DNA from 2 places in the Lonsdalea populi genome. Region 2 is predicted to be linked to the other one. Evidence: riboswitches for the same ligand, from Rfam matches in the RefSeq annotation. Region 2 holds a riboswitch; the other holds the start of a gene.

Region 1 (6,091 bases), 930 kb from region 2:
ATCCAACCTGTTCGAGCTGGGCGAAAGCAACATTTTCCTCAATCTCCAGGCCGACGACAAAGAGCAGGCCATTCGCTTTGCGGGCGAACAGCTGGTAGCGGGGGGATACGTGGAGCCAGCCTACGTCGAGGCGATGCTGGAGCGCGAGGCCATGACCTCAACCTATCTGGGCGAGTCCATCGCCGTACCGCACGGTACCGTTGAAGCCAAAGACCGCGTCCTGCGCACCGGCGTCGTGATTTGCCAATATCCGCAAGGGGTGCGGTTCGGCTCCGAGCCGGACGACGTCGCGCGGTTGGTGATTGGGATTGCGGCCCGCAATAACGAACATGTTCAGGTGATTGCGCATCTGACCAACGCCCTGAATGACGACGGCATTATCGAGCGGCTGACGGAAACCCGCAGCGTGCAAGAGATGCTGGAGCTGCTCTCCGGCGAACGCGTGGCGTAAGGTCACTGGACCGGCGTTCGACCGGTCCGTGCGTTCTGCTTAACGGTTTTGACAAGATATCGAGGTCTATAATGAAAGCGATTCATTTTGGTGCAGGCAATATCGGTCGTGGTTTCATCGGCAAACTCCTGGCGGACGCCAAGTCCGAGCTCATTTTCGCCGACGTCAATCAGCCGCTGGTGGATCAACTGGCCCATCAGCAGCAGTACGAAGTACATGTCGTCGGAGAGGCGTCGCGCGTTGAACGGGTAAACCGCGTCAGCGCGGTGCACAGCGGCAGCCCCGACGCCATTAACGAAATCGCCCGAGCGGACATCATCACCACCGCCGTCGGGCCGCAGGTGCTGAGTAAGATTGCGGGCACGTTGGCACAGGGGCTGATTGCACGGCATGAGCGCGGCAATCAGCAGCCCCTGAATATCATCGCCTGCGAAAACATGGTGCGCGGCACCAGCCAGCTCCGTCAGCATGTCATGGCGGTGTTGCCCGAAGCGTTGCACGCGTGGGTCGACGAGCATGTGGGCTTTGTGGATTCGGCCGTGGACCGCATCGTGCCGCCCAGCGCCGCGGCGAACGACGATTCGCTGGAGGTGACGGTCGAAACGTTCAGCGAATGGATTGTCGACAGCACGCAGTTCAAGGGCGATCTGCCGGTTATCGCCGGGATGGAGCCTACCGCCAACCTGATGGCTTATGTCGAGCGCAAGTTGTTTACGCTCAATACCGGCCACGCAATTACCGCGTATCTTGGGTGTCTGGCGGGTTACCGGACGATCCGCGAAGCGATACTCGACGACGCGGTGCGCGCGGTGGTGAAAGGTGCGATGCAGGAAAGCGGCGCGGTGCTGATCAAACGCTACGGTTTCGATCCGGCGCAGCATGCAGCGTATATCGACAAGATCCTCAGCCGTTTCGAGAATCCGTATCTGCATGACGACGTAGAACGCGTGGGCCGCCAGCCGCTGCGTAAACTGGGTGAAGGCGATCGGTTAATCCGGCCGCTGCGCGGTACGCTGGAATACGGGCTGCCGCATCGTAACCTGCTGATCGGCATCGCCGCGGCGCTGAAATACCGTAGCGTTGAGGATGTGCAGGCGCGTGAAATGACGGCGCTGATAGATGCGAACGGCGTTGAAAAGGCGCTGGTTCAGATCGCCGGACTGGAAGATCGCCCCGAGGTTGTCACGCAGGTGGCAGCGTTGTATCACTCTCTGTAACGCAAGGTGAAAAACGATACTGATGCCAGAACAGCGTTATTTTCCCGAAGGTAAACGTCGGGTAGAGACTACCGAGCCGCACTCGGCGCAGAAAAAGGTGCCGCAACCCCAGACGGGGATGGAAGACGCGCAGGCGTTCGAAAGTCACATTCTTGAACGCCTGAATGCCAGACCGACCGTGCCGGGGTTTATCCAGGCGGCGGTCGAACTTCTGGCCGAGGCGATTGACCATCTGGTCCTGCAAGCGTTCCGTAAGGATGATTATGCCGTTAAATATGCCGTGGAACCGCTGTTGGAAGGCAGCGGCCCGCTGTCAGCGCTGCCGGTTCGCCTCAAGCTGATCTACGCACTGGGCGTTATCAGCCGAGACGAGTATGAAGACGTTGAACTGTTGTTGGCGTTAAACAATGAGCTGGAGCATAACGGGCAAAGCTACCGTTTCACCGATGATGAAATTCTGGGGCCGGTCAGCATGCTGCATGGTATTACGCCGCTGCCGCCTCAGTTCAACTCGCATTTACCGGAAGATGGGGTGGACACCTCGCTGCTGGAGATGCAAAAACAGCGCTATCAGCAGCGCATCCGGTCCTCGCTGGTGTTGTGCATTACGGATCTGGTCTCGCGCCTGTACCACAAGACGGCTTTCTGACCGGCGTCATGCCGGGAGAGCCGTTCTCGCTGAGGATGAAATACCGACGCCGTGAAATCCGTGCGGCGTCGGTCCTCTTTTTGAATCTTACCGGTTATGCCGGTAGTCCTTTCTTCCCGCTTCATCCCTCCTTTTCTTGCTTCCGATCTTCGCGCTACACCGTTTTGACTCTTGCCGACGCGCCGTGATGGCAGACCGTCGTTGACCTTTGCGCCGCCAGGCCGAATAATCATGAACGTTGACTCGGGGTGCCCTTCCATATGAAGGCTGAGAAAGACCCGTACCACCTGATCTGGATAATGCCAGCGTAGGGAAGTCATGGAGTCTCACCGGCTCCCGCCTTCTTGATCGCCGGTTGGGAGACTTATGAATACTCGACCTGTGCCGTTCCCGTCCGCGCTTGCGGCGGATTCTCTGAAACACTTTCACCGCCGTTCCCCTCTGATTCACTGTCTGACCAATGATGTCGTGCAAAGCCTTACCGCCAATGTGCTGCTGGCGCTGGGCGCGTCGCCCGCGATGGTGGTGGAGCGCAGCGAAGCCGCGCAGTTCAGCACGTGGGCGGATGCGTTGCTGATCAATGTCGGCACGCTGGAACCGGTCCGGGCAGACGCCATGCGGTTTGCCGTGGCGAGCGCCAATCGGGCTAATCGCCCCTGGGTGCTGGACCCGGTCGCCGTCGGGGCGCTGACTTTTCGCAGCGACTTCGCCCGTGAACTTCTTGCGCTGCGGCCTGCTGCCTTACGCGGTAACGCTTCAGAAATTCTGGCGCTGTCCGGCGCCGCCTCGCAGGGGCGCGGGGTAGATAGCGGCAACACCTCGCTGGCCGCTCTGCCAGCGGCGCGGGAGCTTGCCCGCCGCTGGTCCGTTTGCGTGGCGGTGACCGGCGAGGTGGATTACGTCACCGACGGCGAGCGTGACTGGGCGGTGGCGGGCGGGGATTGGCTGATGACCCGCGTCGTCGGGACCGGCTGCGCGTTGTCGGCGGTGGTGGCGGGATTTTGTGCGCTGCCGGGCGATCGCCTGCAGCATATCGCCGCCGCCTGTGCGGTAATGTCCGAATGCGGGCAGCGTGCCGCCGAAGGCGCGACCGGTCCCGGCAGTTTTGTGCCGCGGTTTCTCGACCAGCTGTTTACGGCGGCGGAGGCGGCCGCAAAATGAAACGCATTAACGCATTGACGATTGCCGGCACCGATCCCAGCGGCGGCGCGGGTATTCAGGCCGACCTGAAAACGTTCTCCGCGCTCGAAGCTTATGGTGCCAGCGTGGTGACGGCGCTGGTGGCTCAAAACACGCGCGGCGTGCAGTCGGTCTGTCGCATCGAACCCGCCTTTGTCGGCGCTCAACTCGACTCGGTGCTCAGCGATGTGCGGATAGACAGCGTCAAAATCGGCATGCTGGCCGAGGCGGATATTGTGGAGGTCGTCGCCGAACGGCTGATCCGCTATCCGGTGCCGTTCGTGGTGCTGGATACGGTGATGTTGGCGAAAAGCGGCGATCCGCTGCTGCAACCGCAGGCGATCAAATCGCTGCGTCAACGGCTGCTGCCGCAGGTTTCGATCATTACGCCGAATTTGCCGGAAGCGGCGGCGTTGCTGGCGCGTCCGGTCGCTGAGAATGAAAACGAGATGCGGGAGCAGGGCGAAGCGCTGCTCGCGTTGGGCTGTCAGGCTGTGTTGATGAAGGGTGGCCATCTTGCCGGCAGCGAAAGTCCGGATTGGTTGTTCGCCACCGGGGAGCCGCCGCAGCGTTTCTCGGCGCAGAGAGTCAATACCCGCCATACTCATGGTACGGGCTGCACGCTATCGGCGGCGTTGGCGGCATTGCGTCCCCGTTGTAACGACTGGTCGGCCTGCGTGACCGCCGCCAAAGCCTATCTGCAAGGGGCCTTACAACAGGCGGATACGCTGGAAGTCGGTCAAGGAATCGGGCCGGTGCATCATTTTTACCGCTGGTGGTGATGCCTATCTCTGCGGAAGATGAAATTTACATGGACAGTCTCAGGGGCTACCGGTAATTTTGTGACCGGCGTCAGGTTTTTCCGGCCGATTCACGACGTCCGCGGGGGAAGCCGCACACAGCAATAGCAGTCTGCCGCCGGCGTAGATGCAGAAAAAATGAAGGATGGTTAGGAGTCATGTACATGGCAGGTTCAACGCGTTCGATCATGATCGCCAAAGGGTTACAAACGATACTCAATATAGGTTTACTGGCTCTCGCTATTATTCTGGTGGTGTTTTTGGGTAAAGAGACGCTGCATCTGGCGAAGGCATTGATGGTCAGCAGTGAAAGGGATTCCACTTACCTGTTGATTGAAAGTCTGGTGGTGTATTTTCTGTATTTCGAATTTATTGCGTTGATCGTGAAGTATTTTGAGTCGGGATACCATTTCCCGCTGCGCTATTTTGTCTATATCGGGATCACCGCCATCGTGCGGCTGATTATCGTCGACCACAAAAATCCCACCTATACCCTGATCTACGCAGGCGCGATTTTGATCCTGGTAGTGACCTTGTATCTGGCGAACAGTCAGCGCCTTCGACGCGAATAGCGGTATCTCGGCCCCGGTCGACTACTCGCGCAGCAGCGGGCAAGGGCTGGGGAAACGGCAGCGCAGCGCTGCCGGCACCACCTCGATACGAAAGTGTTTATCGGTCAGCGGCTCGCCATCCAGGTTAAACGTCATCTCATTCGGCGCGGTGACTTCCAGCCACGGCAGGGCGGTCGTGATCATGTTGGGATTCTCGCCGCCCGACATCAGGGCCTGCATCATATTCGGCAACAGCTCCTTCGCCGACAACACGCGCAGTTGCAGCAGTCCGTCATTCAATACCGCCTCCGGACACAGTTGCTGTCCGCCTCCGGCCTGACGACCATTGCCGATGGCGATGACCAGCATATCGCCCTCCCAGTCAAAATCCGGACCTTTGACCTGACAGCGTTCGGCCTTCAGCATGTCGATGCGCAGCAGCGCGTTTAGTACATAGGCCGCGCCGCCCAGGGCAGATTTCATGGCGGCGGGGGTTTCGGTGGTGATGCGGGTAGCGAAGCCGCCGGTCGCCACATTGATAAAGTAGTGGCGGTCGTTGACCTGAGCCAGATCGATAGCGGTGGCGCGGCCCAGTATCGCCAGCCGCAGCGCCTGCTGCAGGTCGGCCGGAATCCGGCAGCTGGCGGCGAGATCGTTGGCCGTGCCCAGCGGCACAATCCCCAGGCAGGGGCGGTGTTCCGCTTCCTGATGCGCCAGCGCCACCGCGACTTCATTGATGGTGCCGTCGCCGCCGGCGGCGATCACGTTGTCCGCCTCTAGCGCCATTGCCTCTTGGATATAGCGCAACGCATCGCCGTGCTCCCACGTAACGCGTAGGTGCAGAGAATAACCTTCTTCGCGCAGGGTTTTCACCGCCTGACGCAGCTCGTCATTTTGGCTGCTTTTGCCGTTTAAAATGATAAGAGATTGTGGTTTTTGCGCCATGTCGGCGTACTCCCTGAAAAGACCTTGAGGAAACCGAAAATGGGGCGAACCTACACAGAGCGCCTCCGAAAATAGTGTAGTCAGCGTAGCAGAAAAGCGTGGCGCGGGGGCAGTGGATACGTGACGGGGAAACGAAGAAAAGAAAAAGCCAGCTCAAGGGAGATTGAGCTGGCGAAGGAGGTGGTTCCTGGTCGCGTAACTACGCTTATTTTTCGTTCTGTATTTTCTCAGCGGTGGAATAGTAACCTACCGCATCTACCATTGATGTGATCCAATTCTAAAAAACGTCAAAACAGTTT
Region 2 (6,091 bases):
GGTTTCTGCGATGGTGAGCATTTATCCTCCTGCTATCGCCTGAAAAAGCAAAATGTCGTCCCCGTCCTGCACCCGACAGGCGCTCCAGTCGGGGCGGGGGATGACGATCTGATTGATCGCCAGCGCGGTGCCCGGTTGCAGACGATCCAACCGTTGCAACAGCTGCTCCACGCTGATCGGCTCCTCCAGCGTGATGGCTTCCTCATTGATAAAAATTTTCATACGGCGCTCCGGCAGACCGGGCAGCCCGCAGCGGGGGAGAGCTGGAGCGTATTCCACTGCTGCTGGCGGGCGTCGAACAGCCTCAGCTTGCCGTCCAGCATGGAGGGCAGTCCGCACAGCAGTTTGATGGCCTCCAAGGCCTGTAAAGTCCCCATGACCCCGGCAACCGGCCCCAATACGCCGGCGGTGCGGCAGTTGCGCACAGGCTCGGTCGCATCCGGATAAAGGCAGGCGTAGCAGCCGTGAAGATAGGGGGGCGTCAGCACGAGCAATTGGCCGCCGAAGCCGACGGCGCTGGCGCTGACTAACGGTTTTTCAGCCCGGACGCAGGCGGCGTTGACGGCATGGCGCGTCGCCATGTTGTCGCTACAGTCCAGCACCAGGTCGACGCGGCTGACCGCTTCAGCCAGCGCTTCGCCTTCCAATCGCGACTGTAACGCTTCGATCGCGATGTCCGGGTTCAGCGCCAACAGCTGACTCTGAGCCAGAATCGCTTTAGGTTGCGCGATATCCTCAGTGCGATAGAGCACCTGGCGTTGCAGGTTGGAGATATGCAGCGTGTCATGATCCGCCAGCAGCAGCCTGCCGACGCCTGCGGCCGCCAGATAGAGCGCACAAGGCGCGCCCAGACCGCCGAGACCGACTTGCAACACGGTGGCGTCAGCCAGCCGCTGCTGACCAACGGGACCGATATCTTCCAGCAACAGCTGGCGGCTGTAACGCATAAAGGCCTGATCGTTCAGCATGTTACGCCTCCCGCTTTTCGATCAGGCGCAGCAAGGTCGCGGTCGCCTGTCGCCAGTCCGCCGCCTGAGTGATGGCGCTCACGACGGCGATGCTGCCGACGCCTGTCGCCAGCACGGAAGGCACCCGTTCGATGCTGATGCCGCCGATAGCGACCGTGGGGAAGCGTCCCGCCAGTTCACTGATATGACGCGCCAGTTCGGCCAGTCCCTGCGGCGCCGACGGCATCGCTTTGGTCTGCGTCGGGAAAATATGCCCCAGCGCGATGTAGGAAGGCGCGATAGCGACGGCGCGCGCCAGCTCGTTATCATCATGGGTTGAGACACCCAGCCGCAGTCCGGCGCGCCGGATGGCGCTCAGATCGGCGTTATCCAGATCCTCCTGACCGAGATGGACGCCGTAGGCCTGGTGCTTGATGGCCAGTTGCCAGTCATCGTTGATAAACAGACGCGCCTGATAGCGGCGGGCGAGGGCGATCGCCTTGATCACCTCTGGCTCCATTTGAGATTCAGGCTGGTCTTTGATCCTCAGTTGCAGGGTCTTCACGCCCACACTGAGCAATCGCTCGATCCACTGCACGCTGTCGACGACAGGGTAGAGCCCCAGCCGTGATTCCTCGCTGGGAAACGAAAGCAGGGGGGCGCTCATCAGGCCTCCTCCTGCGGGACATACAGTTCGCCGCCGTGAGCGCGGAATTCGGCCGACATCTGCGCCATGCCGACCTCAATCGGCTGGGCGTCCACCTGTTGTCTCGCGGCGTAGTCCCGTACCTCCTGAGAAATTTTCATGGAGCAGAACTTCGGGCCGCACATGGAGCAGAAGTGGGCCACCTTGCCGGATTCCTGCGGCAGCGTTTCGTCGTGATAGGCCCGCGCCGTTTCCGGATCCAAGGCCAGATTGAATTGGTCCTCCCAGCGAAATTCGAAGCGGGCTTTCGACATCGCGTTGTCGCGGATCTGCGCTCCTGGATGGCCTTTCGCCAGATCTGCGGCGTGCGCGGCGATCTTGTAGGTAATCAGCCCCTGTTTGACATCCTCTTTGTTCGGCAGCCCAAGATGCTCTTTCGGCGTCACGTAACACAACATCGCGCAACCGAACCAGCCGATCATGGCGGCGCCGATGCCGGAGGTGAAGTGGTCATAGCCCGGCGCGATATCCGTGGTGAGCGGGCCGAGAGTATAAAAAGGCGCTTCGTGGCAGTGCTCCAGCTCTTCGGTCATATTGCGGCGGATCATCTGCATCGGCACATGACCGGGACCTTCAATCATCACCTGAACGTCGTACTCCCAGGCGATGTGGGTCAGTTCGCCCAGGGTATGCAGTTCGGCGAACTGCGCCTCGTCGTTGGCGTCCTGAATCGAGCCGGGGCGCAGGCCGTCGCCCAGCGAAAGCGCGATATCGTAAGCGCTGCATATTTCACATATCTCGCGGAAGTGCTCGTACAGGAAGCTCTCTTTGTGATGCGACAGACACCATTTCGCCATGATGGAGCCGCCGCGTGAGACGATGCCGGTCAGGCGTTTCGCGGTCATCGGCACATAGCGCAGCAGCACGCCGGCGTGGATGGTGAAGTAATCGACGCCCTGTTCGGCCTGCTCCAGCAGAGTGTCGCGGAACATCTCCCAGGTCAGGTTTTCCGCGACGCCGTTGACCTTCTCCAGCGCCTGATAAATCGGCACTGTCCCAATAGGCACCGGACTATTGCGCAAGATCCACTCGCGCGTTTCATGGATATAGCGGCCGGTAGAAAGGTCCATTACGGTATCGGCTCCCCAGCGGGTGGACCACACCAGCTTTTCGACCTCCTCCTCAATCGAGGAGGTGACCGCCGAATTGCCGATATTGGCGTTCACCTTCACCAGAAAATTGCGGCCGATAATCATGGGCTCGGATTCTGGATGGTTAATATTGGCGGGGATGATTGCGCGCCCGGCGGCCACTTCCTGACGAACAAACTCGGGCGTGATGACCTGCGGCAGATGGGCGCCGAAACTCTGGCCGGGATGCTGGCGACGCAGCGTTTGACTCGACACCCGCTCGCGGCCCATGTTTTCCCGTAGGGCGACGAACTCCATTTCCGGCGTGATGATCCCCCGGCGGGCGTAGTGCAACTGGGACACCCGTTGACCGGGTTGGGCACGGCGGGGCTGGGGAAGATGTTCGAAGCGCAGGTGGTCCAGACCGGCATCGGCCAGACGTTGTTGGGTAAATCCGGAACTGAGCTGGGCTAATTGTTCGGTGTCGCCGCGCTCTTCGATCCAGGAGGTTCTCATACGAGCCAGTCCGCGGCGAACATCGGGGACGGCTTCGGGATCGCCATAAGGTCCGGCGGTGTCGTAGACCGGTATGGGTTCATTCGGTTCGTAGCGAGGCGCTTCCCTGTTTCCCCCGAGCAGCGTAGGACTGAGTTGAATTTCGCGCAGAGGGACGCGAATATCCGGCCGTGAGCCGGTCAGATAAATGCGCCGTGATTGCGGAAAGGCGGTGCCCCGCACCTCGTCGATAAAACGTTGTGCGGAGGCGCGTTGCTCGCGGCGTCCTGACGATTTCTTTTCTGTAGACATAGCAAATTCCTGTTTGGCTAAAAGGAAACATTGCTTGTCTGGAGTTCGGATGGAGTAATGGAGACGTTTCTTTTTCCCCGGGGCTGACGATTTTGTCTGGGGAAAAGGATAAAAATTACTCTTGTTCCCTTCGCAGGTTTTAACCTGATCAGGTTCCGCGGATCCCGAATTAACGGTCTCAGCCCGCACACGTTACCGCAACGCTGGGCACTCCGACAAGATGACGCCCGGTGAGTTGGGCGAAGTCAATCGCCTACACTTTATGCTGGCAACACGTCGCTGTCAAAGGCGGGATCGGCGACGGGCGAGGTCAACGGGCAGGTCTTCGGCAGGACAGCCAGCGTCAGAACGATAGAAAATGCCTGTTGCTGACAGTGGCCTTATTTTTCGCAAAATATGCGATAAATCATCCTTCTTGCGGGCAATGTCACCGAAATACATGATTGCGGATTGAAAGCGGCGAGGAGAGAGAACGACGGAACGAGTTTCCATGGCGTGGTATTGTGCTAAAGCGTAGAGCGTCTGATTTATATGCATTAATGTTGTCTATATCTACACATCATAGCCATAGACTCGGTGACAGAGGGCGAAAGAAAAGATGGAAGTAACGTTAACAGGTGAAGAGCACGGCTGGTGGGTTGTCAGCGAGAACCATCAGATTTGGCTGCCTCAGGGGAGATTACCGCAAGGTTGTTCCACCCAATGGGGACTGAAAACGTGTCCCGCACGCCGAATCGGTGAATGGCAGGGCGAGCCTGTCTGGCTGGTGCGCCAGACGATGCCTGAAGAGATGGGATCGCTGCGCCAACTGCTGGACGTGGAGGGCGGGCTGTTTCAGTTGGCCGGCCGGGGAGTTCAGCTGGCCGAGTTTTATCGCGCCCACCGTTTCTGCGGCTACTGCGGTCATGAGATGCACCACAGCAAAACCGAGCTGGCCTGCCTGTGCGGCCACTGCCGGGAGCGCTACTATCCGCAGATTGCGCCCTGCGTCATCGTCGCGATCCGCCGCGGCAGCGAAATTTTACTGGCGCAGCATGTCCGCCACCGGGGCAATATGTACACCGCGCTGGCCGGGTTCGTCGAGCTGGGTGAAACGCTTGAACAGGCCGTAGCCCGAGAAGTCATGGAAGAGAGCAATATTCGCATTAAAAATCTCCAATATGTGAGTTCTCAGCCCTGGCCGTTCCCCCATTCTCTGATGATGGCCTATATTGCGGAGTATGCCGACGGCGAACTGCGTCACGATCCCTCCGAGCTCCGCGATGCCGCCTGGTTCCGTTACGACAAACTGCCAATCCTGCCGCCGCCGGGAACCGTGGCGCGCCGCCTGATAGAAGATACGGTGGTGATGTGCCGTGAAGCCGACGGCTAATCCGTCTGCGTCATGCGTGTAGCCTGAGGGGAATCAACCCGCTACACTGCCGCCTGAAATACCCAGACCACAGCGACCTGCGCGCCTGCCGTTCAGGCGCCAAAAGGAAAAGATCATGACCGACCTTAAAAACGATCGCTATTTACGCGCTCTGTTACGTCAGCCTGTTGATGTCACGCCTGTTTGGATGATGCGTCAGGCTGGTCGTTATCTGCCGGAATATAAAGCGACGCGCGCTCAGGCCGGAGATTTTATGTCGTTGTGCAAGAATGCCGAGCTGGCCTGCGAAGTAACGCTGCAGCCGCTGCGCCGCTATGCGCTGGACGCGGCCATTCTGTTCTCCGATATTCTGACGATCCCGGATGCGATGGGATTGGGACTTTATTTTGAAGCGGGCGAAGGTCCGCGTTTTCGTCATCCGCTCAGAAGCCATGCCGACGTCGCGGCGTTGCCGATCCCCGATCCGGAACAGGAACTGGGCTACGTGATGAACGCCGTACGAACCATCCGTCGCAATCTGGCGGGCGAAGTACCGCTGATCGGCTTCTCGGGCAGCCCGTGGACGTTGGCCACCTATATGGTCGAAGGTGGTAGCAGCAAGGCGTTTACCATTATCAAAAAAATGCTGTTCGCCGAACCCCGCACGCTGCATCTGTTGTTGGACAAACTGGCGGGCAGCGTCATCCTTTACCTGAACGCACAAATCAAAGCGGGCGCTCAGGCGGTCATGATTTTCGATACCTGGGGCGGCGCGCTCAGCGGTCGCGATTATCGCGAATTTTCGCTGCATTACATGCATAAGATCGTCGATGGCCTGCTGCGTGAGCATGAGGGCCGCCGTGTACCGGTGACGCTGTTCACCAAAGGCGGCGGGCAGTGGCTGGAGGCGATGGTGGAAACAGGCTGCGACGCGTTGGGTCTGGACTGGACAACGGATATCGCCGACGCCCGTCGTCGCGTGGGCGATAAGGTTGCTCTGCAGGGCAATATGGATCCGTCCATGCTTTATGCTCCCCCTGCGCGTATCGAACAGGAAGTCGCCGCCATTCTGGACGGTTTTGGTCCGGGCAACGGCCACGTGTTCAACCTTGGTCACGGCATCCATCAGGATGTGCCGCCGGAACACGCCGGGGCGTTCGTGGACGCGGTGCATCGCCTGTCCCGGCCTTATCACCAGGAGAAGGCATGA

Evidence for each region. A riboswitch is a leader RNA that binds a small molecule or an ion and turns the genes downstream of it on or off. The one in region 2 is predicted to bind thiamine pyrophosphate.
Region 1: it holds a riboswitch for thiamine pyrophosphate, as region 2 does, so the genes downstream of both, thiM (hydroxyethylthiazole kinase) here and thiC (phosphomethylpyrimidine synthase ThiC) in region 2, are expected to answer to the same signal.

The regions. Positions count from the first base shown of each region.
Region 1 is NZ_CP065534.1:2,671,207-2,677,297, reverse strand. It holds gene I6N93_RS11730 (PTS mannitol transporter subunit IICBA) at 1-451, shown strand, start outside; gene I6N93_RS11725 (mannitol-1-phosphate 5-dehydrogenase) at 523-1,668, shown strand; gene I6N93_RS11720 (MltR family transcriptional regulator) at 1,787-2,317, shown strand; TPP riboswitch at 2,552-2,648, shown strand; gene thiM (hydroxyethylthiazole kinase) at 2,684-3,478, shown strand; gene thiD (bifunctional hydroxymethylpyrimidine kinase/phosphomethylpyrimidine kinase) at 3,475-4,278, shown strand; gene psiE (phosphate-starvation-inducible protein PsiE) at 4,461-4,868, shown strand; gene yegS (lipid kinase YegS) at 4,890-5,792, opposite strand.
Region 2 is NZ_CP065534.1:3,596,220-3,602,310, reverse strand. It holds gene I6N93_RS15965 (thiazole synthase) at 1-21, opposite strand, end outside; gene thiS (sulfur carrier protein ThiS) at 22-222, opposite strand; gene I6N93_RS15955 (HesA/MoeB/ThiF family protein) at 219-968, opposite strand; gene thiE (thiamine phosphate synthase) at 970-1,614, opposite strand; gene thiC (phosphomethylpyrimidine synthase ThiC) at 1,614-3,530, opposite strand; TPP riboswitch at 3,639-3,755, opposite strand; gene nudC (NAD(+) diphosphatase) at 4,129-4,902, shown strand; gene hemE (uroporphyrinogen decarboxylase) at 5,018-6,091, shown strand; gene nfi (deoxyribonuclease V) at 6,088-6,091, shown strand, end outside.